DNA from 3 places in the Serpentinimonas maccroryi genome. Region 1 is predicted to be linked to each of the others. Evidence: predicted binding sites of a transcription regulator. Region 1 holds the regulator's gene; each other region holds the start of a gene.
The links. The regulator HrcA, encoded in region 1, represses chaperone genes, less so after heat shock. The targets are predictions, from matches to a motif close to TTAGCACTCNNNNNNNNNGAGTGCTAA.
Positions count from the first base shown of each region.

Region 2: a site for HrcA is predicted at 6,967-6,993, ahead of groES (co-chaperone GroES). Genes of this name have one in related genera too.
Region 3: a site for HrcA is predicted at 4,197-4,223, ahead of rpoH (RNA polymerase sigma factor RpoH). Genes of this name have one in related genera too.

Region 1 is NZ_AP014569.1:920,104-930,654, reverse strand. Features, by position in the region: gene mbhE (hydrogen gas-evolving membrane-bound hydrogenase subunit E) at 1-366, opposite strand, end outside; gene SMCB_RS12120 (sensor domain-containing diguanylate cyclase) at 472-1,410, opposite strand; gene SMCB_RS04395 (hypothetical protein) at 1,407-1,598, opposite strand; gene hrcA (heat-inducible transcriptional repressor HrcA) at 2,226-3,245, opposite strand; gene SMCB_RS04385 (NAD kinase) at 3,283-4,203, shown strand; gene recN (DNA repair protein RecN) at 4,200-5,855, shown strand; gene rapZ (RNase adapter RapZ) at 5,840-6,709, shown strand; gene mutY (A/G-specific adenine glycosylase) at 6,706-7,788, opposite strand; gene SMCB_RS04365 (dynamin family protein) at 7,799-9,802, opposite strand; gene mutM (bifunctional DNA-formamidopyrimidine glycosylase/DNA-(apurinic or apyrimidinic site) lyase) at 9,856-10,551, opposite strand, start outside.
Region 2 is NZ_AP014569.1:436,177-446,727, forward strand. Features, by position in the region: gene SMCB_RS01955 (flagellar basal body P-ring protein FlgI) at 1-978, shown strand, start outside; gene flgJ (flagellar assembly peptidoglycan hydrolase FlgJ) at 981-1,880, shown strand; gene flgK (flagellar hook-associated protein FlgK) at 1,893-3,803, shown strand; gene SMCB_RS01970 (flagellin N-terminal helical domain-containing protein) at 3,816-4,766, shown strand; gene groL (chaperonin GroEL) at 4,882-6,528, opposite strand; gene groES (co-chaperone GroES) at 6,572-6,862, opposite strand; gene ampD (1,6-anhydro-N-acetylmuramyl-L-alanine amidase AmpD) at 7,038-7,595, opposite strand; gene pssA (CDP-diacylglycerol--serine O-phosphatidyltransferase) at 7,763-8,626, shown strand; gene SMCB_RS01995 (2-isopropylmalate synthase) at 8,847-10,397, shown strand.
Region 3 is NZ_AP014569.1:2,046,043-2,056,593, forward strand. Features, by position in the region: gene SMCB_RS09495 (UDP-2,3-diacylglucosamine diphosphatase) at 1-727, shown strand, start outside; gene SMCB_RS09500 (coniferyl aldehyde dehydrogenase) at 753-2,186, opposite strand; gene SMCB_RS09505 (PQQ-dependent sugar dehydrogenase) at 2,259-3,368, opposite strand; gene SMCB_RS09510 (hemerythrin domain-containing protein) at 3,552-4,088, shown strand; gene rpoH (RNA polymerase sigma factor RpoH) at 4,285-5,244, shown strand; gene lysS (lysine--tRNA ligase) at 5,308-6,846, opposite strand; gene SMCB_RS09525 (PDDEXK nuclease domain-containing protein) at 7,056-8,114, shown strand; gene SMCB_RS09530 (tripartite tricarboxylate transporter permease) at 8,142-9,635, opposite strand; gene SMCB_RS09535 (tripartite tricarboxylate transporter TctB family protein) at 9,635-10,129, opposite strand; gene SMCB_RS09540 (tripartite tricarboxylate transporter substrate binding protein) at 10,195-10,551, opposite strand, start outside.

The DNA.
Region 1 (10,551 bases):
CAGGAACAGCACGATCAGGTTGTCGGCCATCACGGTGCCGATCATGGCGATCATGAACAGCGTCAGCAAAATGTAGAGCCGGTTTTGCTGCGGGTGCCCAGCCAAGTAGCCGCCGGCATAGACGAACACCGCCACCCCGATGCCGGTGATGAGCAGCAGCATCAGCAGCGTCAGGCCGTCGATGTGAAAGTCGAGGTGCACGCCCAGCGCCGGGATCCAAGGGACGTGGATGTCCAGCGGCAGCGGTTGCGTGGCCGCCGTCCAGAGTACGGCCAGAAAGGCCAGCAGCGGCAGCAGCACGAACGCCGTGCGTGCGCCCAAGCTCATGGCAGCGGCCGAAGGGTCGTGTGAGGGGTGTTGCGCCATGGGCCTCGAGTGTAATAATTTTTTATCTCGAAAAACCTGAATCAGGCGCACGATACGCCGAAAGATGCTGAAGCCTCAGCGGCTGCGCCTCAGCCTCTCAGCTTCTCAGCCCCGAGCAAACTTCAAAACTCGCCCTGCTGCCACATCTCGGGGGCAAAGCGCAGCACCCGGTTGCGGCCTTGGTCTTTGGCCTGGTACAGGGCCACGTCGGCGTACTTGATCGCCTGCCAGAAACCGTCGGTGTCGCCGGGGAACTCGCTGACCCCCGACCGAGATGGTCTTGCGCAGCGTCTCGCCATTGATGTTGACCTTCATCTGCTCGATGGCGAGCCGGATTTTCTCGGCCACGGCCAGCGAGTCGCCCGGGCAGACGTCGATCAGCAGCACCAGAAACTCCTCGCCGCCAAAGCGGATCACGATGTCGGAGTCGCGCACGGCGCTGCGCAGGGTCTGCGAGGTTTGCTTGAGCAGCAAGTCGCCCACGTCGTGCCCATAGCTGTCGTTGACCTGTTTGAAGTAGTCGAGGTCGCACAGCAGCAGGCCGATTTGGGTCTTGCGCCGCAACACGCCGCTGATGATCTGCTGCGTGTGATCTTGCAAAAAGCGCCGGTTGTAAAGCCCGGTGAGCGGGTCGATCATGGCCGACTCGCGCAGCGTCGCCATCAGGCGCTTGGCCTCGAGCACCGAGATCGACTGCTCGATGTAGGTGTTGGCGCTGAACAGTTTTTTGCTCATTCCCGCGTCTAGCGCAGCGCCGTTGGCATCGATGGCAAAGCGCATCTGCGCCACGCCGATGGTGTGCCCACCAGCCAGCATGGGGGTGCAGACGTGGCCGAAGCCGGGGTCGGGCTCGAAGCGCCGGTACACGTCTTCGAGCGTGGCCTCGTCTTCGATCACTTTTTTGTACACCGTCATGCCATAGACGCGCTCGACCAGCTGATTGAACTTGTCGGACAGTTGGCCGATTTCGTCGTCGGTGCGGATGACGACCTTTTTTCTCAAATCCACATCGCCGGTGCTCAGCGCGTCGATCTGCCCGATCACTGTCGTGATACCGTGAACGACAGCACGCAAAACCAGAACAGAGTGCCAACCCCGAGCAGCAAAAACTTGCGTTTAATGGGCAAATCGACGAACATGAGCTTGCGCAGCAGTTGGGTCGGCCACCCAAGTCGTTCAAGATAGTCATTGGACTCCACACCCGACCCACCGCTGGCGCGATTACGCTGCATCGGCTCACTCCTCAAAAATCAGTATTATCAAACAGACTGGGGTCGGTCAGGGTCTAAAGCATTTCATACGGCGCTCAGCTCTCTGCCCAATTTTTAGTTGAAGGCCTGAATAATAGGGCAACGCCTTAGCTGTGCGTACACTGGCGGCTCAAGGGCGACGCTGCAAAATGGTGGGCCTCCCGTGAGTCGAACACGGCACCAACGGATTATGCGTACCAGCTATGGCTTTCGCCACCCCTTTCGGGTTTGTGGTCTGGACTGTCTCTTGTCGTTACGACCTGCCCGTACAGTCTCTACACGTCCTCCCCCCTAGGGGGAGTTTCGCTCGGGATCGCCACGCCTGCGCGGCAGAGGTTTCCCCGAATTTGAGCAGTTCTACCGGCAGGCAGAGTGAACTTACCCGCCGGCAACCCACATTCGCGCCGCCCGTATTCTTGCGAACCGCAGGGCGGCGCAGCTTAAGTCCGCTGCTCTAACCAAGCATGAGCTAGAGGCCCAGAGCTTTGGAGTTTACTGCATCCGAAAGCGACCAGACAAGCGGCCAAGCAAGCGCCGATACCCGCAACGGCACAGGCGTGCATAGGGTCACACCAAGGGGCTGGCCTCTCAGGGCGGGCTACGAAACCCCTAGCGCGGTTGGCTCAGGGCGTTGCCCAGCAGCTTGGCGGTGATGTCCACGATCTGGATCATGCGCTCGTAGGGCATGCGCTGCGGCCCGATCACGCCCAGGGTGCCGACCACGGCGCCATCGACGGTGTAGGGCGCGCTGACCACCGACAAATCTTCGAACGGCACGCCTCGGCTGTCGCCGCCGATGAAGATCCGCACCCCGTCGGCTTGGTGCGAGACGTCGAGCAACCGCATGAGCTGGGTTTTTTGCTCGAAAATGTCAAAGAGCCGCCGCAACTGCCCTAGGTCGTGCGAAAAATCGCTCACCGACAACAGGTTGCGCTCGCCGGCCACCAGCACCGCGTCTTGCTGCGCCTCGCTTTCGGTGCCCAGCTCAACCGCTTGCAGCATCAGGGCGGCGATCTCGCCGCGCAGGCGCTCGACTTCGGTGCGCAGGCGGTCGCGCACTTCGCTCAGCGTCAGGCCGGCGTAGTGGGCGTTGAGAAAATTGGCCGCTTCTTGCAGCTGGCTTTGTTCAAACTCGGGCTGGGTGTGGATGACGTGGTTTTGCACCTCGCCATCGGGCGAGACCAGAATCACCAGCACGCGCCGTTGCGACAGGCTCAAAAACTCGATGTGCCTAAAGACGCTGGCGCGCTTGGGCACCCGCACCACGCCCACGAAGTGCGACAGGCTGGAGAGCAGCTGCGCCGCTTGGTTGAGCACTTGGCGCGGCTGCTCGCCTTGCAAGGTTGCGGTTGGCATGGACTCCGCGGCGGGTAGCTCGTCGCGCCGGGCGGTGAGCATGGTATCGACAAACAGCCGGTAGCCGCGCGCGGTGGGCACCCGGCCCGCCGAGGTGTGCGGGCTGGCAATCAGGCCCAGTTCCTCGAGGTCGCTCATGACGTTGCGGATGGTCGCGGGCGAGAGCTCCAGCCCGGCCGCGCGCGACAGGGTGCGCGAGCCCACCGGTTGGCCGTCGGCGATGTAGCGCTCGACTAGGGTTTTGAGCAGGTGCTTGGAGCGGTCATCGAGCATGAGGAAGATTTTAATGGGCTTGTGCTTTAATTTGCACATGAATCAGCACGCCTCAACCCCTGCTGCACCGCCGCCAGCTGCAGAGCTGCGCTTTCGCCACGTGGCGGTGATCGGCAAGTACAACGCACTGGGTTCGCGCGACATCATTGACACCTTGGTGCATTTTTTGCTCGATCAGGGCTGCGCCGTGAGCCTGGAGCGCGAAACCGCCCTCAACACCGGGCTGGAACCCTACCCGGTGCTCGATGTAAACGAGATCGGCCGGCACTGCGATTTGGCGCTGGTGCTCGGGGGCGACGGCACCATGCTGGGCATCGGGCGCCAGATGGCACGCCAGCAAGTGCCCCTGGTGGGGATCAACCAAGGCCGCCTGGGCTTTATCACCGACATCCCGTGGCAGGGCTACGCCCCGGTTTTGCAGGCCATTCTGCATGGCCAGTACGAGCAAGACCGGCGCGCGCTGATGCACGCCAGCGTCTGGCGCGACGGCTCGTGCGTGTTCGAAACCATCGCCATGAACGATGTGGTGGTCAACCGCGGCAGCGCCCCCAGCATGGTGGAGCTGCGGGTCGAGGTCGATGGCCATTTCGTGGCCAAGCAGCGCGCCGACGGCTTGGTGATCGCCACCCCCACGGGCTGCACCGCTTACGCCTTGTCGGCCGGCGGGCCGCTGCTGCACCCGGCCATCGACGGCTGGATCATGGCCCCGATCGCGCCGCACACGCTCACCAACCGCCCGATCGTGCTGCCAGCCAGCGGCGAAATCGCGGTCGAGGTGGTCTCGGGGCGCGACGCCAGCGCACACTTTGATATGCAGAGCTTCACCAGCCTGCTGCACGGCGACCGCATTGTGGTGCGGCGCGCGGCGCACCAACTGTGCCTGTTGCACCCGCTGGGCTGGAGTTATTTTGACACCCTGCGGCGCAAGCTGCACTGGAATGAAGGGGGCGTGGGTTGAGCTGGCAACGCATGGCGCTGCGCGATTTCGTGATCGTGCGCGAACTGGAACTGGATTTGAACCGAGGCTTTACCGTGCTCACCGGCGAGACCGGGGCCGGCAAGTCGATCCTCATCGACGCCCTGCAGCTGGCGCTGGGCGCGCGCGCCGACGCCGCCGTGGTGCGCGAGGGCGCGGCGCGCACCGAGGTGGTGGCCGAATTCGAGCCCACGGCGGCGGCCCGCGAGTGGCTGGCCGAGCAGGGCTTCGAGGGCGAGCCGGGCGAGCCCTTGCGGCTCAAGCGCCAGCTCGACACCCAAGGCCGCAGCCGCGCCTGGATCAACGGCAGCACCGCCAGCGCGACCCAGTTGCGCGAGCTGGGCGAGCTGCTGCTCGACATCCACGGCCAACACGCCTGGCAGAGCCTGACGCGGCCCGAAGCCGTGCGCCAGCTGCTCGACGACTACGCGCGCATCGACGCACGCGCCTTGCGCCAGCTCTGGAGCGACTGGCGCGCCGCGCAGCGCAGCCTAGAGCAGGCGCGCACGCAGCAAAGCCAGCTGCAACAAGAGCGCGAACGCCTGCAATGGCAACTCACCGAGCTCGAGCGCCTGGCCCCGTTGCCCGGCGAATGGGAAGACCTCAACTTGCAGCACGGGCGGCTGGCGCACGCGCAAGCACTGCTGGAGGCGGCGCAAACGGCGCTGCACTGCCTGAGCGAAGACGAAGCCAGTGCCCGCACCCTGCTCTACCGCGCCGCGCAGGCGTTGCAAGCGCAGCAACACGTGGAGCCGCGCTACCAGGGGCTGGCCGAGCTGCTGAGCAGCGCGCTGGCGCAAGTCGATGACGCCTGCCACGACCTGCAGCAGCACGCTCAGCGCAGCGAGCTCGACCCGGCGGCGTTGCAGGCGCTGGACCAGCGCCTGGGTCTGTGGCTGGCGCTGGCACGGCGCTTGCGCTGCGAGCCGCAGGCGCTGGCCGAGCGGCTGCAAGCCTGCCGCCAGACGCTGGCCGAGCTCGAACGCAGCGCCGATCTGGCAGCGCTGGAGCAGGCCGAACACCAAGCGCAAGCGCGCTTTCGCGCCGAGGCCGAGCGCCTGAGCAGCTTGCGCCTAGAGGCCGGGTCACGGCTTGGGCTCGCCATCACGCAGGCCATGCAGGGCTTGGGGATGGCCGGTGGGCGCTTCGAGGTGCGGCTGACGGCCCTGCCCGAGCCGCAGGCGCACGGCCTGGATCAGGTCGAGTTTTTGGTGGCTGCGCACCCCGGCGGCACCCCGCGCCCGGTGGGCAAAGTGGCCTCTGGGGGCGAGTTGTCGCGCATCGCGCTGGCGATCTCGGTCTGCACCAGCGAGGTCGGCAGCGCCCCGACGCTGATCTTTGATGAAGTGGACAGCGGCATCGGCGGCGCGGTGGCGCACACCGTGGGCCAGCTCATGCGCCGCTTGGGGAGCGATCGGCAGGTGCTGGCCGTGACCCATCTGGCGCAAGTGGCGGCCTGCGCGCACCAGCACCTGCGCGTGAGCAAAGGGCAAGACGCGCACGGCAGCAGCAGCCAGATCGAGCCCCTGGACGGTGCGCAGCGGGTGGCCGAAGTGGCGCGCATGCTCGGCGGCCAGCAGCTCACCGACACCACCTTGGCGCACGCTCAGGAGCTGTTGTGCAACTCGTCCTGATCACCGGCATGTCGGGTTCGGGCAAGTCGGTGGCCCTGCACGCGCTCGAAGACGCCGGTTTTTACTGCGTGGACAACCTGCCGCCCGATCTGCTGGAGCCGCTGGTCGCCTTGCAGCAGGCCGAAGCCACCGAGCGCGTGGCGGTGGCCATCGACGTGCGCAGCGCCCGCGCGCTGCCCACCCTGCCCTTGCGGCTGCGCCAGCTGCGCGCCCGTGGCCTGCCGCTCACCGTGCTGTTTCTCGACACCAGCACCGAAACCTTGGTGCGCCGCTTCTCCGAAACCCGGCGCCTGCACCCGCTCTCGCTCAAGGGCAGCAGCGACCAGCGTCGCGCCTTGGCCGATGCCATCGAGCTCGAGCGCGAGCTGCTCAGCGACCTGCGCGAGCAGGCCCAGGTGCTCGACACCAGCCAACTCAAGGCCGCGCACCTGCGCAGCACGGTCAAGGCGCTGCTGCAACTGCCCCCGGCCCGCTTGACGCTGGTGTTTGAGTCCTTCGCCTTCAAGCGCGGCGTGCCGATGGATGCCGATTTTGTGTTCGACGTGCGCATGCTGCCCAATCCGCACTACGAACCCGAGTTGCGCCTGCTGACCGGGCGCGATCCGGCGGTGGCGCAGTTTTTGCAGGCTGAAGCCGAAGTGGCGGCGATGCAAGAGCAGATCGAGGCGTTTTTGCGGCGCTGGCTGCCGCGCCTAGAGGCCGACCACCGCAGCTACGTGACGGTGGCCATCGGCTGCACCGGCGGGCAGCACCGCTCGGTGTATCTGGTGGAACGCCTGGCGCAGGGCTTTGCCGAACTGGCCAGCGTGCAGGTGCGGCACCGCGAACTCGACGCCTTGCAGCACCACCCTTAAACTTCAAAGCCCGTGCCTGCACCGGCAGCAGGCGGCAGGTGTTCGAGCAGCCAAGTGCGGATCGGCGCTGGCAGCGCCACCGGCGGCTGCCCCACCGACAGCAGCCAGCGCCCCGGCCCCCATACGGGCTCAGGCGCATCCGCAGCCCACTGCCACTGCACCAGGTGCAGGCGCAGTTCGCGGTGCGTCAGGCTGTGCGAGATGACCGGATGCAGGGTGGGCGCATGCCCCGCGCGCGCACCGGGCGGCGCTTGCAGCGCGGCGTGCTGCGTGGCCAGCACCGGCGGCGCGTACAAGCCGGCCCAGATGCCCCGCGGCGGGCGCTGCTGCAGCCAAATGGCCCCGTCGGCGCGGCGCAGCAGCAGCAGCCACCAGTCCTCGAGCCGGCGCGGGCTGCGGCGCGACTTGTGCGGCAGCTCGGCCACGCGCTGCTGCGCCAACCCTAGGCACAGCGCGGCCACCGGGCATTCGGGGCAGCGCGGCTTGCTGCGGGTGCAGATTTGGGCCCCCAAGTCCATCAGGCCCTGGGTGTAGGCGGCCATGTCGGTGGCGCTGGCATTTTCAGGCAGCAGCCCTTGGGCCTGCTGCCACAGCGTGCGCTGGGTGGGCGCGTGCGCCAGATCGCCCCCAAAGGCCAACAGCCGCGCCAGCAGGCGCTTCGCGTTGCCGTCCAGAATGGAAACCCGCTCGCCGAAGCAAAAGGCCGCTATCGCCGCCGCCGTGCTGGCCCCGATGCCGGGCAGGCGCTGCAGCTCGGCCGCGCTGCCCGGCCAGCGCCCACCTTCTTGCACCACCAGTCGTGCACAGGCATGCAAGTGCCGCGCCCGGCTGTAGTAGCCCAGCCCGCTCCAATGCGCCAGCACCTCGTCAGACTCGGCCTGCGCCAGCGCCCGCACGTCGGGGAAGCGCTGCACAAAGCGCTCGTAGTAGGGGCGCACAGTCGCCACTTGGGTTTGCTGCAGCATGATCTCCGACAGCCAGACCCGGTACGGATCACGCGTGCCTTGCCACGGCAGGTGGTGGCGGCCCAAGCGCCGCTGCCACGCCACCAGCGCGTCAAAAAACAGCGCTTGCGCCATCCGCGCAGCTTTAGTTTGTTGCTGTAGACAACGCTTTATCGGCCAGTGGCACCAAAGGGGTATCCGGCGCGGCAATGTCAGACGCTAAAGAGGCCCCGTCTGCGTCAGGTTGAACCGCTTCAGCGCACAACTGCAGCCAGCGCGCAAGCTCGGCCTCGACCTCGGCTTGGCGGGCCAGCAGTTCGTTGATGCGCTCATCCAAGCTTCCTGCAGCCTCTTGGATGCGGTGCACGGCTTCGATGCGGCGCGCAAAATTGCGCTTGCGCTCGCGCAACTGACCATCGAGCTGCGAGGCTGCGGTTTTGCTCCAGATTTCGGCTTCGCTCGAGGCTTCTTCATAGAGCTTGCGCAAGCTCGACAGCACCGCTTTGGCCAGCCGCTCGCAAAATCCAACCTGGGTGAGCCGCAGCAGATTGGTCAATCCCAAATACTGCAAGTGTGCACTCTCGATGCCATCGATCTCCCGCACAAAGCGGGTCAGATCCAGCCGCTGCGGTGTCTGCAGAGTAAAACCATATTCGGCGTTGAGGCTGCGAAACATGCCTGAGAGCATGTCCTGCACCTCGTTGGCCCAGTGCTGCGATTGGGACATGCCGCCGCGCAAACGCGCGAAGGTGTCTTTGTAGATCGTTTTCACGCCCAATTTGACTCCAGGCTGCTTGAGCGCCTGAGCAAACTCGGCCACTTCGGCCTTGATCTGGTTACTGCCAAGCTGGGCAAACAGCAGCCGCAGCGTCTTGAGGTGCACCGAACGCACAGTTTGTATGCGCAGTGCGCTCTGGTCAAATTCGGCTTGCTCGAGCTCGATGCGGGCGCGCATCTGCCGGATCACCGTCGCGTTTTTGCCACGCAAGGCTTGCAGTTCTTGCACTTGCTCTTCGATTTCGTGGCTGCGCACCAGCAGCTGGCGCTCGACTTCGATACGCAACTGCTGCACTGCCTGCTGCAAAGTTGATTGCAACAGGCGCCGCCGTTGTCCCAGCACGTCATCAGCCAAGGCCCGCTCGAGCTCGGGCAAGCGGCTTTGCTGCAGCAGCTGGGCATCTTGGCGCACCTTGGCCAGCAGGCCTTTGTGGGCCGATACCGCAAACACCTGACGCCCTTGCAGACCGAGCACCTCGGCGCTGTGCAGGCGCTGGCGCTCGATCTGCGCCTCGACGGCTTGCGGGCTGCTCAACTCGTCCCAGAGCACATCGATTTTGTTGAGCACCACCAGCCGCGACTCGCCGCGCTCGGCTGTGGGTGCTAGGTGTTCGCGCCAGATCGCCAGATCGGACTTGCTCACCCCCGCGTCGGCCGCCAAAATAAACACCACGGCATGCGCCTGGGGCAGCATACCGACCGTGAGCTCGGGCTCGGTACCGATCGCGTTCAGGCCCGGCGTATCGACGATCACCAAACCCTGCTTGAGCAAGGGGTGCGCCATGTTGATGAGGGCGTGGCGCCAGCGCGGCACCTCCACCAGCCCATCGGGGCCGGGCGCCGGGTTGTCCTGGGGGTTGTCCTCGTGCCAAAAACCGAGCGCTCGCGCCTGTTCGACCGATACCCGCAGCGTCTGCGCCACCTGTTCGATGGCTTGCGCGAGTTGCTCAGGCTGGTTGACATCGAGGTCGATGCGCTGCCATTGATCGGGGGCGCTGCGCCACTCGAGCAGCGATTGCGCCTGCATGCGGGTCTCGATCGGCAGCAGGCGCAAGCAGGGCGGCAACCCGGCTTCGTAGCCCAGTTCGGTTGGACACATGGTGGTGCGTCCGGCACTGGCGGGCATGATGCGCCGCCCGTACCCAGCAAAGAAAATAGCGTTGATCAGCTCCGACTTGCCGCGTGAAAACTCGGCCACGAAAGCCACCATCACCCGGTCGCTGGCAAATTGGGACTGCAGGTGGGCCAAGCGCGCGCGCGCGCCGTCGTCGAGCAGCTCGTGGCCGGCGAGCCACTGCCCAAGCCGGGCCAAATCTTGTGCCCGCTGCTGGCGCCACCGGCTGTGGAGATCGAATTGTTGGATAAATTCCATGGGGGGCAATATAGCACTGGCGGCACTGCAGCGGCTGATCTGCGTTGGAAGGCTCAGGCTTTTTGACACTGCGCGCAGTAATAGCTCGAGCGCTGGGCCTGGCGCAGCAGCCGGATCGGGCGGCCACAGGCCCGGCACGGTTCCCCGGCGCGGTCATACACTTGGGTTTGCAGTTGAAAGTGGCCACTCTGCCCGTCGGCGTTGGAGTAGTTGCGCAAGCTGCTGCCACCGGCTTGCAGCGCCTGTTGCAGCACCTGCACGATCGCGGCATGCAGCCGCTGCACCCGCGCGCGGCTCAGGCGCGCCGCCACCGCCGTGGGTCGGATGCCCGCCACAAACAGCGCCTCGCAAGCGTAGATGTTGCCGACCCCCACCACCACCGCGCCCGCCAGCAGCACCTGTTTGATGCTGGCGCGGCGCTGGCGCAAGGCGGCATAAAAGGCCTCGGGCTCAAAGGCCCCCGAGAGCGGCTCCACCCCGAGCTTGCCCAAGAGCTTGCGCGCCACCGGGTCGGATTCACCCTCGGCGTAGACCACCGCCCCGAAGCGGCGCGGGTCGTGCAGGCGCAGCACGCCCAGGCTGGTGTGCAAATCGAAATGGTCGTGCGGACCTCGGGGCGGCATAGCCGCGGCCAGACGCAGGCTGCCCGACATCCCTAAGTGCACGAGCAGCAAACCGTGGTCCAGATCGAGCAACAGGTACTTGCCGCGCCGCCGCACACCGCGCACGCACCGTTGCAGCAGCGCCTC
Region 2 (10,551 bases), 480 kb from region 1:
GTGGTGGGGCTCGATGGCACCGGCGACCAAGCGGCCCAAATGCCCTTTAGCGCGCAGTCGCTGCGCAACTACCTCGAGCAACACGGCCTGAGCCTGCCGCCGGGCGCCAACTTTCAGCCGCGCAACGTGGCGGCGGTGCTGGTCACGGCGCAGCTGCCGGCCTTTGCCCAGCCGGGGCAGGCCATCGATATCACGGTGTCGTCGATCGGCAATGCGCGCTCGCTGCGCGGCGGCACCCTCATCACCACGCCCTTGCGCGGGGTCGATGGCCAGATCTACGCCTTGGCACAGGGCAATTTGATCGTCGGCGGCGCCGGGGCCGCAGCCGCCGGCGCCCAGGTGGTGATCAACCACTTGAGTGTGGGTCGCATCCCCAACGGCGGCCAGGTGGAGCGCAGCGTGCCCACGCCTTTTTTGCTCGGCACCACCATCGACCTGAACCTGAACGCCGCCGACTTTCAAACCGCGCGCCGGGTGGCGCTGTCGATCAACCAAGCCAAGGGCGCGGGCACGGCGCAAGCGCTCGACGGCCGCGTGGTGCGCCTGCGCGCCCCGACCGACCCCAACGAGCGCGTCGCCTTTTTGGCCGATATCGAGCAGTTGCCGCTGCAGCTGGCGCCGCCCACGGCGCGCGTGGTGGTGAATTCGCGCACCGGCTCGGTGGTCATGAACCAGAGCGTGACCCTGGCCCCGGCGGCGGTGGCGCACGGCAACCTCACGGTCACCATCCGCGTTACGCCGCAAGTGGCCATGCCACCGCCGTTTGCCCCGCCCGGCACGCCACCGGTGGTGGTCGAACAGGCCGAGGTGCAGATCGGCCAAGAGGGCGGGGCGCTGATCCAACTGCCCGCCAGCACCCAACTCAGCGAGGTGGTGCGCGCCCTCAACGCCATGGGGGCCACGCCGATGGATCTGGTCTCGATTCTGCAAGCCTTGCGCGCGGCCGGCTCGCTGCGCGCCGAACTCGAGGTGATCTGAGCATGAACACCCAGCCTGCCGCTGCCTCGGGCGCTGCGCTGGTGCTGGCGCAGCAGCGCGGGCTGGCCGCCGACAGCAACTCGCTCAACCAACTCAACCAGCTGGCCGGGCGCGACAGCCGCGCCGCCATCCGCGAGACCGCGCGCCAGTTCGAGGCCCTTTTTATGCGCGAACTGCTCAAGAGCATGCGCGAAGCGACGATGAGTACCGGACTGATGGGCGACGAAGCCGGTGGCTTGGGCAGCCAGTTGCTCGACGAGCAATGGGCGGTCAAGCTCACCGGCCTGCCTAGGGGCTTGGGTGAAATGATCGAACGCCAACTGATGCAACAAACCCAGGGCGCGCAGGAGCCTGCCAGTGCCGGCCCGGCAGCGGCCCATGCGCCCGCTGCAGCCGTTGCCGCGCGGCCGCCGTTTGCCACCCCGAGCCAAGCCCAAGCCAGCTTCGTGGCCCAGCACCGCCAGGCGGCGCAGCAGGTCGAGCGCGAGAGCGGCATCCCGGCCAGTTTCATGATCGGCAAGGCCGCGCACGAGACCGGCTGGGGCCGCAGCCCGATCCGCAACGCCGACGGCTCCGACAGCTTCAACCTCTTTGGCATCAAGGCCACACCGGGCTGGCGCGGGCGCGTGGCCGAGATCACCACCACCGAGTACGTCAACGGCGCGCCGCAGCGCATGGTGCAGCGCTTTCGCGCCTACGACAATGCCGTCGATGCCTTTCGCGACTACGCGCGCCTGATCGGGCGCAGCCCGCGCTACGCCGAAGTGATGCAAAACCTGCACTCGCCCCACGCCTTTGCCCGTGAGGTGCAAGAGGCCGGCTACGCCACCGATCCGCGCTACGCCGCCAAGCTCGAGCGCATGATCAACGCCACCCTCAACGTCAAGCGAGCCCTGGGCTAAGCGGAGGCTGTCATGAGTTTCAACATCGGCGTCACCAGCTTATTGAGCAACCAGGCCGCGTTGCAGGTGGTTGGGCACAACATCGCCAACGCCAACACGCCCGGCTTTTCCCGCCAAACCGTGAGCTTGCAGCAAGTGCCAGGGCAGCAGTTTGGTATCGGCTATTTCGGTCGAGGGGTGCAGGTGGCTGGGGTGGAGCGTGCCTTCAACCAGTTCCTCACGCGCGAGGCCAACATCACGGCGGCGGCTTCCGAGGCATCCAAACTGCGCTATCAACGCTTGCAAGCGCTCGAAGCCCTGTTCCCCATGGGTGCCGCTGGCCTAGGGCAGCAGCTCAATGGTTTTTTGAATTCGTGGGCAGATGCCCTGGCCTCGCCCACCAACCAAACGGCACGCGCCGTGGTGCTCACGGGCGCCGACGACCTTGCACGGCGCCTCAATGGCAGCGCCGAACAGCTCGAGCAGTTGCGCACCACCACCCGCGCCCAGCTAGATGCCAGCCTTGCCCAAATCAACCAGCTCAGCGCCGGGGTTGCGCAGATGAATCAGCGCATCGTCGATGGTTTTGCTGCCGGTGTTCCGCCCAACGACTTGCTCGACCAGCGCGACCGGTTGCTGGCAGACCTGAATCGCATCATCCAAGTGCATACTTTGGAGGCCGACGACCGTTCGATGACGGTGTTTGTCGGAGGAAGCATGCCGCTGGTGCTGGGTTCACGCGCCACGGCGCTGGTGGGCTCCGAGAGCATCAGCCCCGATGGCCGTTACACCGTGGGCTTTGGCAACGCTGCCACCGTGCTCAACGACGATTTGATCGGTGGCGGCACGCTGCGCGGGGCCCTGACTTTTTTCAATGACGATGTGGCTGGCGTGAGCAACCAACTCGGGCGCTTGGCCCTGGCCACACTCGAGCTGACGAATCGCCAGCACCGTCAAGGTCTGGATTTGAATGGTCAGGAGGGGCAGGATTTTTTCCGGCCCCTTGCGGCCAGCTACTGGACCCAGGCCGTGGTGCCAGTGGTCAACACCGTGACGCCTCCTACGGCATTGAACGTGAGCGTGGGCATGGACCCTGCCGCTGACACACCGACGCAGTTTCGGGCATCGGACTACCGGGTCACTTTCACGGGTGCTGGTGCTGGCAACCTGACCCGCATCAGCGATGGCTTCAGCGTCTCCTTTGCCGCGCCGACCACCGATTTGACCTTGGACGGACTGCGCTTTGGCGGTCTGGCCAGTGGTGCTGCAGGAACCGAGGTGCTGCTGCGTCCGTTTCGGGGCGTGGCTGCTGCCATGGCGGTGAATCTGTCTGCGCCTTCGCAGCTGGCGCTGTCCAGCCCGGTGGTGGTTGCGGCGGCGGCGGGCAATTCTGGCAATGCACAAGTGGAGGCCCTGTATCGGCCCACCGGGCAAATGCCACCGTTTGCTGATGTACCGGCCACGATCACCTTTGTTGCCGGCGGCTACACCATCAACGGCGGACCTACGCAAGCTTTTGTTTCGGGCCAAGCAATAGTGGGCAGCGGTTTCAGCCTCACCCTGCGCGGCGCGCCAGCCGTCGGCGACACCTTTAACGTGCGTGAGCCGCTGCCCACAGAAAACTTGCGCCAGAATGCCGGCAACGGCCAAGCGCTGCTGGCGCTGCGCGACCTAGCGACCATCGACGGTTTTATGCTGTCGGATGGGTACATCCCGGTCTTTAGCGCCGTGGCGGCTGGTTTGCAGCGGGCGCAAACCGATTCCGAATTTCACACCCGCTTGGCGCTCAATGCCGAGAGTGCGCGCGCCAATCAGGCTGGCGTCAACCTTGACGAAGAGGCGGCGCGGTTGCTGCAGTTCCAGCAGGCTTACCAAGCCAGTGCGCGCTATCTGCAAAGCATGCAGTCGATTTTTGATACCTTGCTGGCCAGCTTTGGTCGTTAAAGGAGGGGAACCATGAGCATCACACGCGTCGCCACTGCCAATGCCTTTGATGCCAGCATCGCCCGCATTAGCCAGCGCAGCGCCGAATTCTCCGATTTGCAAGAAAAGCTCTCGGCCGGCAAGCGCGTGCTGCGCGCCAGCGACGACCCGGTGGCCGCCACCATGGCCGAGCGCGAGCACAACCGGATCTTGCGCACCGATGCCGATTTGCGCGCGCTCGAGCGCTCGCGCTCCAGTCTGCAATTGGCAGAAGGGTCCGTGGCTCAAATGGGCGAATTTTTGGCACGTTTTCAAGAACTGCTGGTGCAGGGCAGCAATTCGGTGCTGACCAGCAGCGACCGCAATTCCATCAGCCTCGAGATGCGCGGCCTGCGCGAACAGGTGCTGAACCTGGCCAATGTGCAAGACGCCGAGGGCAACGCTTTGCTCGGTGGTTTGGGCGTGACCAACGCCAGCGGTCGGCCGTTTGAGCAAGTCGGGCCGCCGACCGGCGTCACGACGCGCCTGCTCGCCGGGCAAGCGGCGGCGACCGAAGTCGGGCTGCCCAACCGCGTCGATGGCGATTTTGCCTTGAACAACTTGGCCTCAGCCGACCCTGGAGTGGTGGGCAACACCGACCTGTTTGCCATCATGCAGCGCGCCATTGACACGCTCGAAGACACGGGCTTGAGCGCAACCGCGCGCACGGCAGCGCTGGCGCATGTCAACGCCGATTTACAAACCGGCCAAGACCGTTTGCTGCTGGTGCGCGGCCGTTTGGGCGAATTGCTGCAACGTGCCGACAGCATCGACAGCATGTTGCAAGACCGCTCGCTGGCTGGGCAGCAGGCCCTGTCGCAACTCACCGACCTCGACATGGTGCGCGCGATCTCCGATTTCCAAACGCGGCAACTGGGGCTGCAAGCAGCGCTGCAGTCTTACGCTCAGGTGCAGCGTTTGTCGTTGTTTCAGTTCATCGCCTGAGTTTGCGGCGCGCACAAAAAAAGCCGGGAGGCTCTGCAGCTCCCCGGCTATTTTGGTTCGCCAGCCCCGAACCCAGAAGGCCCGTGCTGGCGACCAGTGGCTCACGCCAGCGACATCACATGTCCATGCCGCCCATGCCGCCCATACCACCCATGCCGCCGCCCGGCATGGCCGGTGCGTCGTCTTTGGGGGCTTCGGCCACCATGGCCTCGGTGGTCAGCATCAGCGCCGCCACCGACGCAGCGTTTTGCAGCGCCGTGCGCGTGACCTTGGTCGGGTCCAGAATGCCCATGTCGATCATGTCGCCATAGGTGTCGTTGGCGGCGTTGAAGCCGTAGTTGCCCTTGCCGGCCAGCACCGAGTTGACGACCACGCTGGGCTCGCCACCGGCGTTGGCGACGATGATGCGCAGTGGCTCTTCGACCGCGCGCAGCACCAGCTTGATGCCGGCTTCTTGGTCGGCGTTGTCGCCCTTGACCGCGCCGATGGCTTGGCGTGCACGCAGCAGCGCCACGCCGCCGCCGGCCACAATGCCTTCTTCCACGGCCGCGCGGGTGGCGTGCAGCGCGTCTTCAACGCGGGCTTTCTTCTCTTTCATCTCGACTTCGGTGGCGGCACCGACCTTGATCACCGCCACGCCGCCGGCCAGCTTGGCCACGCGCTCTTGCAGCTTCTCACGGTCGTAGTCGCTGGTGGCTTCTTCGATCTGGATGCGGATCTGCTTGACGCGCGCTTGGATGTCGTCTTCAGCGCCGGCACCGTCGATGATGGTGGTGTTTTCTTTGCCCACTTCGATGCGCTTGGCTTGGCCCAGATCGGCCAGCGTGACCTTCTCGAGCGTCAGGCCGACTTCTTCGGCGATCACTTTACCGCCGGTCAGGATGGCGATGTCTTCCAGCATCGCTTTGCGACGGTCGCCAAAGCCCGGGGCCTTGACCGCCACCACTTTCAGGATGCCGCGGATGGTGTTGACCACCAGCGTGGCCAGCGCCTCGCCTTCCACGTCTTCGGCAATGATCAGCAGCGGGCGGCCGGCCTTGGCCACGGCTTCGAGCGTGGGCAGCAGGTCGCGGATGTTGCTGATTTTCTTGTCGAACAGCAGCACGAAGGGGTTGTCCAGCAGCGCCGCTTGTTTTTCGGGGTTGTTGATGAAGTAGGGCGAGAGGTAGCCACGGTCGAACTGCATGCCTTCGACGATGTCGAGCTCGTTGTCCAGGCTCTTGCCGTCTTCAACCGTGATCACGCCTTCTTTGCCGACCTTGTCCATCGCCTTGGCGATGATGTCGCCGATGCTGGCGTCGGCGTTGGCCGAGATCGCGCCCACTTGAGCGATTTCTTTGCTGGTGGTGGTGGGCTTGGAGGCTTTCTTCAGCTCTTCGACCAGGGCGGTGACGGCCTTGTCGATGCCGCGCTTGAGGTCCATCGGGTTCATGCCGGCGGCCACGTACTTCATGCCTTCGCGCACGATGGCTTGGGCCAGCACCGTGGCGGTGGTGGTGCCGTCACCGGCGTTGTCGCTGGTCTTGGAAGCGACTTCCTTGACCATCTGCGCGCCCATGTTTTGCAGCTTGTCTTTGAGCTCGATTTCTTTGGCCACCGAAACACCGTCTTTGGTCACGGTGGGAGCGCCGAAGCTGCGCTCGAGCACCACGTTGCGGCCTTTGGGGCCCAGGGTCACCTTCACGGCGTTGGCCAGGATGTTCACACCCTCGACCATGCGGGCGCGGGCTTCACCGCCGAAAACTACATCTTTTGCTGCCATTTGTTGCTATCCTTGAAATTTGTGGGGGTGGATGGGGCGCGCTTCAGCGCACGACGACCGCGAACAGGTCGTCTTCTTTCATGACCAGCAGCTCGTCGCCATCGACCTTGACGGTCTGGCCGCTGTACTTGCCAAACAACACGCGGTCGCCGACCTGCACGCTCAGGGCTTTGGTTTCGCCTTTGTCGTTGGTCTTGCCCGGGCCGACGGCCAGCACTTCACCTTGGTCGGGTTTTTCGGCGGCGTTGTCGGGGATCACGATGCCCGAAGCGGTTTTGGTTTCCTGTTCCAAGCGCTTGACGATCACGCGATCGGCGAGGGGGCGAAGTTTCATGGGTTCTCCTGTCACAAAAAAGGCACACACAAAGGTGCGGTTGCTACGAAAGTCGTGGGGGCCGGCCGCGGCTGCCTTGGGCAGGCCGCCGACCGAGGCCGTTGTTAGCACCAACCACCAACGAGTGCTAATGATAAGGGCGCAGCGCCGCTTTTCAAGGGGGGGTGGCGAAAATCTACGCTTGGTCTTGCGGCCACAGCCCGGCCAAGCGTTCGCGCGGCCAGCCGGTCAGGCGCTGCAGCAGCGCCCAGTCGAAGCCCGGCCCGGGGTCGGCCTTGCGCCCAGGGGCGATGTGCTGGTGCCCGGCCACGTGCTCAATCGGGTAGCGCGCCGCGAGCTCGAGGCACAGCGCGGCCAGCGTTGGGTACTGGGCTGGCTCGAAGGGCTCGCCTTCCAGGCCTTCGAGCTCGATGCCGATGGAAAAATCGTTGCAGTTGGGCCGGTCCTGCCACTGCGAGGCCCCGGCATGCCAGGCGCGGCGCTCGCAGTCCACAAACTGCAGCAGCTCGCCGCAGCGGCGAATGAAGTAGTGCGCCGACACCTGCAGGCCCCGGATCGACTCAAAGTAGGGGTGCGCGCCCCAGTCCAGCGTGCCAGCAAACAGTTGCTCGACCTGCGGGCCGCCGTACTGCCCCGGCGGCAGGCTGATGGAGTGCAACACCAGCAGCGTGATGCGCGCCTGCGGCGGGCGCGCGCCGTGGTGCGGGCTGGGGCAGCGGCGGGGGGTGGGCATGGGCACGGCGGAAGGGCTTTAGGACAAAGGCGGGTTGGGGGCGGTGAGGTTCAGGATATTGAGTCTAGCTGGAGTGGGCGGCACATTTACCCGAGTCAGTCCAGATAAGGGTGTCAGCCCAGATGTCGATGTCCAGATGCCGAGCGCACTGGCTTACACTTGCCGCCATGCAAGCCGATGCCAGCCCCCCACCTGCCCCCAAGCCCGAGCCCGATTCGGGGGCCTGTGGAGCTGCCGCACCGCCCCCGCCCCCAAGCCTACCCCCGCCACGGCGCATCAAGGGCATCTACGTGCTGCCCAACCTGATCACACTGGCAGGGCTGTTCGGTGGGTTTTATGCCGTGGTCATGGCCATGAACGGCCGTTTTGATCTGGCCACGCTGGGTATTTTTGCGGCCATGGTGCTCGACAGCCTCGACGGCCGGGTGGCGCGCCTGACGCGCACGCAAAGCGCCTTTGGCGAGCAGATGGACTCGCTGGCCGATATGGTCTCGTTTGGCGCCGCGCCGGCGCTGGTGGCTTACGAGTGGGCGCTGTACGACCTGGGGCGCTGGGGCTGGATTGCGGCTTTTGTCTATTGCGCCTGCGCGGCGCTGCGGTTGGCGCGCTTTAATGTGAACACCGCCGTGGTCGATCGGCGCTACTTCCAGGGCCTGCCCTCGCCGGCGGCGGCGGCGCTGGTGGCGGGCTTCATCTGGCTGGCGACCGAGTTCGAGGTCAGCCCCCCCGATCTGGTCTGGCCGATGTTCGCCCTCATGCTTTACGCTGGGCTGACCATGGTCTCCAACATCCCCTTTTACAGCTTCAAAGACCTCAACCTCAAGCGCAGCGTGCCGTTCGTGGTGATCGTGCTGGTGGCGTTGGGGATCGCGGTGATCAACATCCATCCGCCGCTGGTGCTGTTTGGCCTGATCGCCGGCTATGCCGCCTCGGGCTACGTGGTGTATGGCTGGCGCAAGCTGCGCGGCGAGCCCACCAGCGTGGTGAGCACCAGCACCCACGACCCAGACGAAAAAGACCTTCACCGCTGAAGGTGATAGGCAGGGGCAATCATCCGCCCGGCTGGGCATGTTATATTGACTACATGCAAAACCTGCGCGCGCTATCGCTACTACCCTTGTTCCACCACGGGTCGGCGAGCTAGCGCACGCCTTTTTTGCACAACGGCCCGTTTGCACCCGCAGCGGGCCGTTGGTGTTTTAGGGGCTGCGGGCAACACCAGGTTGCGGTCACACCGCTTGGAGCACTCACATGAGCGACAAACTGATCATTTTTGATACCACCTTGCGCGACGGCGAGCAGTCGCCCGGCGCTTCCATGACCAAGGACGAGAAGCTGCGCATCGCGCGCCAGCTCGAGCGCCTGAAGGTGGACGTGATCGAGGCTGGCTTTGCCGCCGCCTCCAACGGCGACTTCGAAGCCGTCAAGGCCATCGCCGACGCCATCAAAGACAGCACCGTCTGTTCGCTGGCGCGCGCCAACGAACGCGACATCAGCCGCTCGGCCGAGGCGCTGGCCGGCGCGCGCAGCGCCCGCATCCACACCTTCATCGCCACCAGCGCGCTGCACATGGAAAAAAAGCTGCGCATGACGCCCGAGCAGGTGTTTGAGCAGGCGCAGCAGGCGGTGCGGCTGGCGCGCCAGCTCTGCCCCGACGTCGAGTTCAGCCCCGAAGACGGCTACCGCAGCGACCCCGACTTTTTGTGCCGCGTCATCGAGGCGGTGATCAGCGCCGGCGCGCGCACCATCAACATCCCCGACACCGTGGGCTACGGCGTGCCCGAACTCTACGGCCACTTCATCCGCGACCTGCGCGAGCGCGTGCCCAACTCCGACCTCGCGGTCTGGAGCGTGCACTGCCACAACGATCTGGGCATGGCGGTGGCCAACTCGCTCGCCGGCGTCAAGATCGGCGGCGCGCGCCAGGTCGAGTGCACCATCAACGGCTTGGGTGAGCGCGCCGGCAACTGCGCGCTCGAAGAAATCGTCATGGCCATCAAAACGCGGCGCGATTACTACGGCCTTGAAGTCGGCATCGACACCACGCAGATCGTGCCCGCCAGCCGCATGGTCAGCCAGACCACCGGCTTTGTGGTGCAGCCCAACAAGGCCGTGGTCGGGGCCAACGCCTTTGCCCACGCCAGCGGCATCCACCAAGACGGCGTGCTCAAGGCGCGCGCCACCTACGAGATCATGCGCGCCGAAGACGTGGGCTGGAGCGCCAACAAGATCGTGCTCGGCAAGCTCAGCGGCCGCAACGCCTTCAAGCAGCGCCTCGACGAGATCGGGATCGCGCTGCACAGCGAAGTCGAGCTCAACGCCGCCTTTGCCAAGTTCAAAGAGCTGGCCGACCGCAAGTCGGAAATCTTTGACGAAGACATTCTGGCGCTGGTCAGCGACGAGAGCGTGACCCCCGATCAGGAGCATTACGCGCTGGTGGCGCTGGCCCAGCACAGCGAGACCGGCGAGCGCCCGCAGGCGCGGGTGGTGTTCACCATCGGCGGCAAAGAGTACTGCGGACAAGCCGAGGGCAACGGCCCGGTGGATGCGTCGCTCAAAGCCATCGAGACCCACGTGCACAGCGGCGCCGAGTTGCAGCTGTATTCGGTCAACGCCATCACCAGCGGTTCGACCGAGAGCCAGGGCGAAGTCACGGTGCGGCTGCAGCACGCAGGCCGGGTGGTCAACGGCGTGGGCTCCGACCCCGACATCGTGGTCGCGTCGGCCAAAGCCTACCTGAGTGCCCTCACCAAACTGCACAGCAAGGCCGAGCGGGTGCAGGCGCAGGGCTGGCCGGTCTGAAGCGCAAGCCGCCCGGGCTGCGCTGCGTGGGCCTTGAGCGGCCTAGGGAAAACCCTTAAACGGCCGCAAAAATCTTGTGATGAGGGCTTAAAAACCCCTCACAAGCGCCTGAATCTGGATTGGTTTTTGATTTTTCTCTCTATACTGGCAGGCC
Region 3 (10,551 bases), 1.1 Mb from region 1:
GCTGCTGGCCTTCCTGAAGGCGCACCCGAGCGAAAAGCTGTATCTGGTGGGTGACATCATCGATGGCTGGCAGCTGCGCCGCAAGTGGTACTGGCCGCAGAGCCACAACGACGTGGTACAAAAGATTTTGCGCCGTGCGCGCAAGGGCTGCAAGGTCATCTACGTGCCGGGCAACCACGACGAGTTTGCGCGCCACTTCATCGGCCACCAGTTTGGCGGCGTCGAGGTGGTGGAAGACGCGATCCACCAGACCGCTGACGGCAAAAAGCTGTGGGTGATCCACGGCGACCACTTCGACGGCGTGATCCAGTACGCCAAGTGGCTGGCCTACTTGGCCGACAACCTCTACGATCTGGCGCTGCGCCTGAACACGCGCTTCAACTCGCTGCGCGCCCGGATCGGGCTGCCGTACTGGTCGCTGTCGCAGTACCTGAAATACAGCGTCAAGGGCGCGGTCAAGTACATCCAGCAGTTCGAGCGCGCGGTGGCGGCCGAGGCGCGCAAGCGCGGCTTCGATGGCGTGGTCTGCGGCCACATCCACCACGCCGAAATCCGCGACATCGACGGCACGCTGTACTGCAACGACGGCGACTGGGTCGAGAGCCTCACCGCCTTGGTCGAGCACCACGACGGCCGACTCGAGATCGTGCACTGGCCCCAGCGCAGCGGGCAGCGCACGGCGCCAGAAGCGCAAACCCAAGCCGTGCCGGAAAAGCTCAGCGCATAACTCAGCGCATAACTCAGCGCACAGCTCAGCGTATAAACCAGCGCAACAACTGGCGCAGCAGCCAGCCGCCACCAGCGGGCGCGTAGGGCGGATAGACCAGCTCGCCGCTGTTGAAGCGCCCCTTGGCGTGCACGCCCTTGGCCTTGGAGAAGGTGAGAAAGCCCTCGTGGCCATGGTACTGCCCCATGCCGGATGCGCCCACGCCACCAAAGGGCAGCTCGTCTTGGGCCACGTGCATGAGGGTGTCGTTGATCGTGACGCCGCCGCTGTGCGTGCGCTCGAGCACCTGCTGCTGCACCTGCCGGTCGTGGCTGAACAGGTACAGCGCCAGCGGGCGCGCGCCGCTGCGGATGTGCGCCAGCGCTTGGTCCAAGCTGGCGTAGCCGATGACCGGCAGCAGCGGGCCAAAAATCTCCTCTTGCAGCACGCTGGCGCTTTCGGGCACCCCGAGCAGCAGCTGCAGCGGCATTTTGCGCGTGCCCTCGAAGGTTTCGGCGGCCGGGTTGCATTCGATCACCTGCGCCCCGCTGGCGCGCGCCTGCTCCAGCCAAGCCTGCAGGCGCTGGTGCTGGCGCTGGTTGACGATGGCGCTGTAGTCGGGGTTGGCGCGCAAAGTGGGGTAGAGCTGCGCCACCGCCGCTTGCATGGCCTGCGCAAAAGCCTGTTCTTGGCCAGCGGGCAGCAGCACGTAGTCGGGGGCGATGCAGGTCTGGCCGGCGTTGAGCAGCTTGCCAAAAGCGATGCGCCGCGCCGCCACCGCCAGATCGGCGTCGGGCGCGATGAGGGCTGGCGACTTGCCGCCGAGCTCGAGCGTCACCGGAGTCAGGTTGCGCGCCGCCGCCGCCATCACGATCTTGCCCACCGCCGTGGAGCCGGTGAACAGCAGATGGTCCCAAGGCTGCTGTGCAAAGGCGCTCGAGACCTCGAGCGCGCCTTCGACCACGGCCACCGTGTCTTCTTCGAAAGCCTCGGCCAGCAGGGTGCGCAGGGCTTGGTTGGTGGCCGGTGTGAACTCCGAGAGCTTGAGCATGACGCGGTTGCCCGCCGCCAGCGCCCCCACCAGCGGCAGCAGGGCCAGCTGGATGGGGTAGTTCCACGGCACCATCACCCCCACCACCCCGAGCGGCTGGAAATAGACCCGGTTGCTGGCCGGCGCAAACAGCACGCTGACGCTGCGCCGCTGCGGTTTCATCCAGCCGCGCAAGTGTCGCGCCGTGTGCGCGATGCCCTGCAGCGTGGTGAGGATTTCGGCCAGCAGGGTTTCGTGGCGCGAGCGGGCCGAAAAATCGCTGTGCACGGCCGCGATCAGCGCCTCTTGGTGGCGCACGAGGGCGCTGCGCAGCGCGTGCAGGCCCGCTAGGCGCTGGTGCAAGGTGGGCATGGGCGCGCGCGCAAAGGCGGCGCGCTGCTGCTCGAACAGGGCCTGCAAATGCTCAACGGGAGACGGATCGGTGTTCATGGCGGGTGGGGCGTGCTGGTGCAAGGGCGCAAACCCCGATTGTGTAGGCAAGCGCAGCCGGGCCGCCGGGCATCAAGGCGGCAGCAGGCGGATCAGCTGGCCGTCGCGCTCGTCGGTGAGCACATAGAGCAGGCCGTCTGGGCCTTCGCGCACGTCGCGGATGCGCTGCCCCAGGTCTTCGAGCAGGCGCTGCTGGGCCAGCACGCGCGTGCCCTCGAGCTGCAGGCGCAGCAGGTGCTGGCCGCGCAACGCGCCCACGAACAAATTGCCCTGCCACTGCGGCCCGTAGCGGTTGCTGCGCAAAAACGCCATGCCCGAGGGCGCGATCGAGGGCGTCCAGTGCACCAGCGGCTGCTCCATGCCGGGGTGCTCGGTGATGCCGGCCCCTATGCGCGTGCCGATGTAGTTGACGCCGTGCGTGATCACCGGCCAGCCGTAGTTGCGCCCCGGCAACACGCGGTTGAGCTCGTCGCCGCCGCGCGGGCCGTGGTCGTGAATCCACAGTTGGCCATCCGGCCCCCAAGCCGCCCCCTGCGGGTTGCGGTGCCCCCAGCTCCAGATTTCTGGCAGGGCGCCGGCGCGGCCCAGCAGCGGGTTGTCGCGCGGCACCGAACCGTCTTTGGCCACGCGCACCACCTTGCCGTGGTGGTTGTCCAGCGTTTGCGCATCGTCCATGCGGCTGAAGCGGTCGCCCAGCGTGAGGAACAGATGGCCGTCGGGCGCCTCGACGATGCGGCAGCCAAAGTGGTGCCGACTGCCGACCTTGGGGCTTTGGCGAAACAGCACGCGCACTTGCTCGAGGCGGCGCAAGTCGGCCGACAGGCGCGCGCTGGCCAAGGCGGTGGAGTTGCCGCCGCCGGCCGGGGCTGGTTCGGAATAGCAAAAGTAAATGGTGCGGTTGCTGGCAAAGGCGCTGTCGGAGATGACGTCGAGCAGGCCGCCCTGCCCGCCTTCGTCGATGTCGGGCAGGCCCTGCAGCGGCGCGCTGATGCGGCCGTCGAAGCCGACCACGCGCAAGCGCCCGGCGCGCTCGCTCACCAGCACCTGTTCGGGGCCGATGAAGGCCAGCGCCCACGGGTGCTCCAGCCCCTGCGCCAGCACCTGGGTGCGCACCGGGCTGGCTTGCGCCTGGGCAGCGCTGAGCCACAGTGCCAGCACCAGAATCAGCCCTGTAAGGGCCAAGCGCCCCCACGCGTGGTGTGCTGCCCCAAAGGCCAAACGGCCCGCGCATGCCCAGGAGAAGGTTCAAAGTCAGATGCAAACATTTTTCTCCACTCGCCTAAACCGCGCTTGTTTGCGCTTGATCAAACCAAGTTGCGCGCAACGCGCAGGATAATAAAAGAATTCAATCGGAGGAAGCGCCCTATGATAAGCCCCCGCTCCCAAATCGCCCTGTTTGACTTTTTGGATCAATCCCACCGCGACTTGCAACGCCACTTGCTTTTGTTGCGCGCCACGGTCGAGGCCTGCCAGACACAGACGCTCGACGCCGCCGGGCGCCGGCAGGCGCGCACAGTGCTGGATTTTTTCAACGGCGAAGCGCGCCAACACCATCTGGACGAAGAGGCCCACATCTTTCCGGTGCTGCTGGCCAGCCGCGACGAAGAACTGGCTGCCGCCGCGCGCCGCTTGGTACAAGACCACGGCTGGCTGGAAGAAAACTGGCTGCACATCGCACCCGCCATCTCTGCATTGAGCACGGGCAGCCAATGGTTTGACCACGCCGAGCTGCAACACGCGCTGGAGGTGTTCGAGGCGCTGTACCTCGATCACCTGCTGCTCGAAGAATCGCTGGCCTACCCGGAAGCGCAAAAGCGCCTGCAAGCCTACGACCAAGCGGGCATGGGTCGCGAGATGGCACAGCGGCGCGCCCAAACGCGCAGCGCCACTGCGCCAGCCTGAGTCTGGCCGCCTACGGAGCCTACCGACTGGCTTGCTGGCGCGCCCTGCTTCGGGGCTGCACTGTTCCTGCTTCGGCAGTGTCTTTTTGGGTTCTTGCCACCGCCGCTCTTGGCACTCAACGCCATAGAGTGCTAATATTCAATTGTTGCCCTATCGGCCAGAGCCGCACGGCTTGACTATCAAAGGAGATGCCCCCATGAGCAGCACCGCCCTTGCCCCGTTTACGCCTTACCAACTCGCGCCCTCCGCCCCCGTGGGCTGGACGGGCACCTCGGCGCTGGTCTTGCCCCCGCTGGGCAACCTAGACGCCTACATCAGCGCCGTCAACCGCCTGCCGCTGCTCACCGCCGAGGAAGAGCACGACTACGCGCAGCGCCTGCAGCAGCACAACGACCTCGAGGCCGCCGGGCGGCTGGTGATGTCGCACCTGCGGCTGGTGGTGTCGGTGTCGCGCCAGTACCTGGGCTACGGCCTGCCGCACGCCGACCTGATCCAAGAGGGCAACGTGGGGCTGATGAAGGCCGTCAAGCGCTTCGACCCGCAGCAGGGGGTGCGGCTGGTGAGCTACGCGCTGCACTGGATCAAGGCCGAAATCCACGAATACATCATCAAAAACTGGCGCATGGTGCGCGTGGCCACGACCAAGGCGCAGCGCAAGCTGTTTTTCAACCTGCGCAGCATGAAGCAGGCTTTCAAGGCGCAGGCGAGCGATGCCGACACGCACCGCGAGCAACTGAGCGAGTTCGAGGTGGACGCGATGGCGCGCGAGCTCAAGGTGCGCCGCGCCGACGTGCTCGAGATGCAGACCCGGCTCGCTGGCGGCGACGTGGTGCTCGACCCCAGCCCGGGCGACGACGGCGAGGAGGCCTACGGCCCGATCGCCTACTTGGCCGACAACGGCCACGAACCGAGTGCGGTGCTGGAGGCGCGCGAGCGCGACCACTTGGCCAGCGAGGGCGTGCAGCAGGCGCTGGGGCAGCTCGATGAGCGCGCGCGCCGCATTGTGAGCGAGCGCTGGCTCAAGGTGGCCGACGACGGCAGCGGCGGCATGACGCTGCACCAACTGGCGGCCGAATACGGCGTGAGCGCCGAGCGCATTCGGCAGATCGAGGCTGCGGCGCTGAAAAAAATGCGCTTGGCGCTGGAGGCGGCTTAAGCCGTTGAGGCGCGCTGAGAGGCTGGCAAGGCTAGGCCGCCCTGCCCCTCTGCCCCTCCTGATTCAGCCCTCCCGGCGCAGCGCCGGGAACAGAATCACGTCGCGGATGCTGGGGCTGTCGGTGAGCAGCATCAGCAAGCGGTCGATGCCGATGCCGCAACCGCCGGCCGGCGGCATGCCGTACTCGAGCGCGCGCACGAAGTCGGCGTCGTAGTACATGGCCTCGTCGTCGCCGCCGTCTTTGTGGCCCGCTTGGGCGGCAAAGCGCGCGGCTTGGTCTTCGGCGTCGTTGAGCTCGCTAAAGCCGTTGGCCACTTCGCGCCCGCTGATGTAGAGCTCGAAGCGCTCGGTAATGCTCGGGTCAGTATCGGAAGCGCGCGCCAGCGGCGAGATTTCGGTCGGGTGGTTGCAGATGAAGGTGGGCTGCCACAGCTGCGGCTCGACGGTTTCTTCAAAGTACATGACTTGCAAACCGGCCAGGCTGCGCTCGGCCAGCCGCTGCTTGACTGGGTCGAGGCCGAGCTGCTGCAACTGGGTTTGCAGCCAGGCGCGGTCGTCGGCGTGGGCGCCGGCGTGGCTGTACTTGGCGATGGCCTCGCGGATGGTGAGGCGCTCGAACGGCGCGCCCAAATCCACATCGCGCCCTTGGTACTGCAACCGCGTGCCGCCACAGACACGCTGCGCCACGTGGCGGATCATCTGCTCGGTAAACACCATCAGGTCGAGGTGGTTCCAGTAGCCCGCGTAGAACTCCATCATGGTGAACTCGGGGTTGTGGCGCACGCTGATGCCTTCGTTGCGGAAGTTGCGGTTGATCTCGAACACGCGCTCGAAACCGCCCACCAGCAGCCGCTTGAGGTAGAGCTCGGGGGCGATGCGCAGGTACATGTCCTGCTCGAGCGCGTTGTGGTGCGTGACGAAAGGCCGCGCATTGGCGCCGCCCGGTATGGGCTGCAGCATGGGCGTTTCGACCTCGAGAAAGTCGTGCGCCAGCATGAACTCGCGCAGGCTGCTCACGGCCAGGCTGCGCGCCAGAAAGCGGCGACGCGCTTGCGGGTCGGTGATCAGATCGACGTAGCGCTGGCGGTACTTGAGCTCTTGGTCGTGTACGCCGTGAAATTTGTCGGGCAGCGGCCGCAGGCTCTTGGTGACCAAGCGCAGCCGCTCGACTTGCAGCGTGAGCTCGCCGGTGCGGGTTTTGAACAGGGTGCCCTCGGCGGCCACGATGTCGCCCAGATCCCAGTGCTTGAAGGCGGCGTGCTGCTCGGCCCCGACGCTGGCGTCGTTGAGGTAGATCTGGATGCGCCCCTCGGTGGGCCCAAAGGAGCCGTCTTGCAGCGTGGCAAAGCTGGCTTTGCCCATCACGCGCTTGAGCATCATGCGCCCGGCCACGCTGGCGCGCACCTGCAGCGGCTCGAGCATCTCTTTGCTCAAGGCCCCGTACTCGGCGTGCAAGGCCTCGGCGCGCTGCTGCGGCTTGATGTCATTGGGGAACGCCACCGGCCCCCCAGCCGCCTGCGCTTGGCGCAGCGCCTGCAGCTTGGCGCGCCGCTCGGAGATCAGGTGGTTTTCGTCGGCGGGCAGGTGCGTGTCGTCGGCCATGGTGCGCTGTGGGGGTGTGGGTGCAAACCTTTGATTTTAGCGGGGGTGGGTGGCCTAGAATGGACGGGGACGGATGGAAACGGATGAGCGGCATCCGGTTTACGCAGCGGAGGGACACAGATGGACTGGGAACTTGAAGATGCAGCACAACCCGGCGCAGCCCAGTGGTCGGCGCTGCGCTGCTGGGCCCTGAGCGCTGGAGTGCTGGCATGAGCGAGCGCCCGATTGCCATCACCGCGCCGCCAGCGGGCTATGCCGACTGGCTGGCCGAGCTCAAAATCCGCATCCACAGCGCTCAGCAGCGCGCCGCGCTGGCGGTGAACCGCGAGCTGGTGCTGCTGTACTGGCAGATAGGCCGCGACATCTTGCAGCGCCAAAGCCGCGAGGGCTGGGGCGCCAAGGTGATCGAGCGGCTGGCGCACGATTTGCGCACCGCCTTCCCGGACATGAAGGGGTTTTCGCCGCGCAACCTCAAGTACATGCGCAGTTTTGCCCAAGCTTGGCCCGAGGCTGAATTTGTGCAAGCGGTGCTTGCACAATTGCCTTGGTACCACCAGCTTGCCCTACTGGACAAGTTGACCGAGAGCGCGGCACGGCGCTGGTATGCCACCAAGGCGATTGAGCACAACTGGTCGCGCAACGTCTTGGTGATGCAGATCGAAACCCGCGCCCACACCCGCGCAGGCCAAGCCATCACCAACTTTGCCGAGCGCCTGCCAGCGCCGCTCTCCGACTTGGCGCGCGAGTCGCTGAAGGACCCTTATCGCTTTGATTTTTTGGGTTTGCACGATGATGCACAGGAGCGCGCCATCGAGCAAGCGCTGGTGCAGCATGTGACGCAGTTTTTGCTCGAGCTGGGCGCAGGCTTTGCCTTTGTGGGGCGGCAGGTGCTGCTGGAGGTAGGGGGCGACGAGTTCTTCATCGACCTGCTGTTCTACCACCTGAAGCTGCGCTGCTACGTGGTGATCGAGCTCAAAGGCGGCCAGTTCAAGCCCGAGCATCTGGGGCAACTGGGTTTTTACCTCACTGCGGTGGACCGCCAGATCAAGGGTGAGCACGACCAACCCACCATCGGCCTGCTGCTGTGCAAGAGCAAGAACAAAGTGGTAGCCGAGTATGCCTTGGGCGACAAGACCCAACCCATGGGCGTGGCCGAGTTCAAGCTGCTGGAATCGTTGCCGGCTGAACTGCAAACCGGCCTGCCCAGCATTGAACAGATTGAGCGCGAGTTGCAGGCCCTACCCGGTGTGCCGACGGAAGGCGATTGATGGGCTGCCCCCGCCCACACACACCGCCTACTTACCCCGGCTGCGCCAGCGCTTCCACCACGGCGTGCTCACCAGCAAGCTAAAGCCCAAGGCCAGCAGCAGGATGACGGAGATCGGCGAGGTGAAAAACTCGGTGAAGAACAGCACCGGGTCTTCGCCCGTCATCAGGATCGACTGGCGGTAACTGCGCTCCAATAAGGGCCCCAGCACGATCCCCAAGATCACCGGCGCCACCGGGAAGCCGTAAATCTTCATCAGGTAACCCAGCACGCCAAAGCCCAGCATCCAGTACACATCGACCGGGTTGTTGTTGATCGCGTAGGCGCCGACGGCGGACAGAATCAAGATCACCGGCAACAAAAAGGCCTTCGGTGTTTCGACCACCTTGGCAAAAATGCGGATGCCGGTCAGGCCAAAGATGAGCAAGAAAATGTTGGCCAGCACGAGCGAGCCGACGATGAACCAGAACAAATCGGGCGTCTCGGTCATCAGCAGCGGCCCAGGGCGCAGGCCGTGGATGAACATGGCGCCGATGATCACCGCCGTCACGGCATCGCCCGGAATGCCCAGCGTCATCATGGGAATGTAGGCCCCGCCGACCGAGGCGTTGTTGGCGCTCTCGGGTGCCACCACCCCTTCGTAGGCGCCCTGACCAAAGGGGCGCGAGGGGTTTTTGGTCGAGCGCCGTGCGTGGTCGTAAGCCATCAAGGACGCAATGTCGCCACCGGCACCCGGCAACGCCCCGATGCCCACCCCGATGGCCGAGCTGCGCATGGAAAGCGGAAAGTGCTGCTTGACCAGCGCCCAAGACGGGATGATCTTGCTCACGTTTTGCTTGACCGCCTTGACGTGCAGGTAATGCATCTGCGCCAGCACCTCGGCCACGCCAAACAGCCCGATCATGGCGGCAATGAAGTTGATGCCCGCCGACAGCTGCAACGAATCGAAAGTCAGGCGCGCCTCGGCGGTGAGCGGGTCCAGCCCCACGGTCGAGATCAGCACCCCGAGGGCGGCGGCAAAAACGCCTTTGGCCATCGAGTCGCCCGTGAGCCCGCCCACCAGCAACAAACCCATCACGGCCAGCAGCAGGTAATCGCGCGGGCTGAACATCAGGGCCAGATCGGAAATCAATGGCGCCCCGATCGCCAGCACCGCAATGCCGACAAAACCGCCGATCACCGACATGACGGTGGACAGGCCGATCGCCTTGCCCGCTTCGCCCATTTTGGCCAAGGGGTAGCCGTCCAGCGTGGTGGCCACGGCCGCCGGCGCGCCCGGTATGTTGAGCAAAATGGCGCTGCGCGAGCCGCCATACACCCCACCCAGAAAGATGCCGGAAATCAGCACCAGCGCGTCATGTATCGGCCACTTGAAGGTGAACGAAACCAGAATCGACACCGCCATGGTGACCGACAGGCCCGGTATGGCGCCGATGTAAATCCCGGCAAAGGTGCCGATCGCGGCCAGCAGCAACAGCCACGGGTCGATCCAAGAGGCAAAGAAGGCGTGCACCAGTTCCATTATTGAAACACCCCTTGCCACAGGCGACCACCCGGCAAAACGACCGAAAACAGCTCTTCAAACACAATGTAGATCACCACCAGCGTGCCCACGCTCACCACCAGGTTCAGAAACCAGCGGAAACTGCCGAGCACAAACATCGAGGCGTACAAAAACAAAAAAGAGACCAATAAAAACCCCAGTTGCTCGAGCAGCACCACGTACAAGACGATGAGCACCAGCATGAACAGCAGAGCCGGGGGGGTGACTTGCACCATCAGGCGGCGCACCAAGCCGGCCTCTGGCTCGCCGGGTGGGCGGCGCAGCGTCTGCACCAAGATCACCAAGGCGCAGACCGCCATCAGTCCCGCAGCGGCCATGGGCACCGCCCCTGCCGAGGCAAAAGACTCAAAGCCCGAGATTGTGTAGGCCGACCAGAGCAAAAACAGGCTCACCGCCAGCAGCAGCAGCACAAAAAAGACTTCGCCCACGACCCTAGGCTTGGTATCTGACATCACAGCACCCGCTACAAAAAATGAAATGGGCGCGCAGCACGCCGCGCGCCCGCTTGCCAACGCGATCAGCGTGGCCGGGGAATGCCCAGCGTTTCCGGGTTCACCCGCGCTTGGCCAGCGTCTTGGTAGAGCCAGGCGGTGGTCGAGGTCCAGCGGTTGATGAAGCGCTGCGCCTCGTCGCCGCCGAGGTTGAGCATGGTGTTGCCGCGCCCCTCCATCATGCGCCGGTAGTCGGGGTTGTTGCCCGCTTCGCGGAAAGCCGCCACCAGCCGCGCCTTGGCGGCATCGGGCACCTCGCGCCGCACGAACACGCCAAACCAAGCACCCCAAGGCAAGAAGCGCGGCAAACCAGCCAGCGATGGCGCGTTGGTCATGGGGGCAATGCCTTGGAACGGCTGGTCGCTCAACACCCCCAAGGCTTT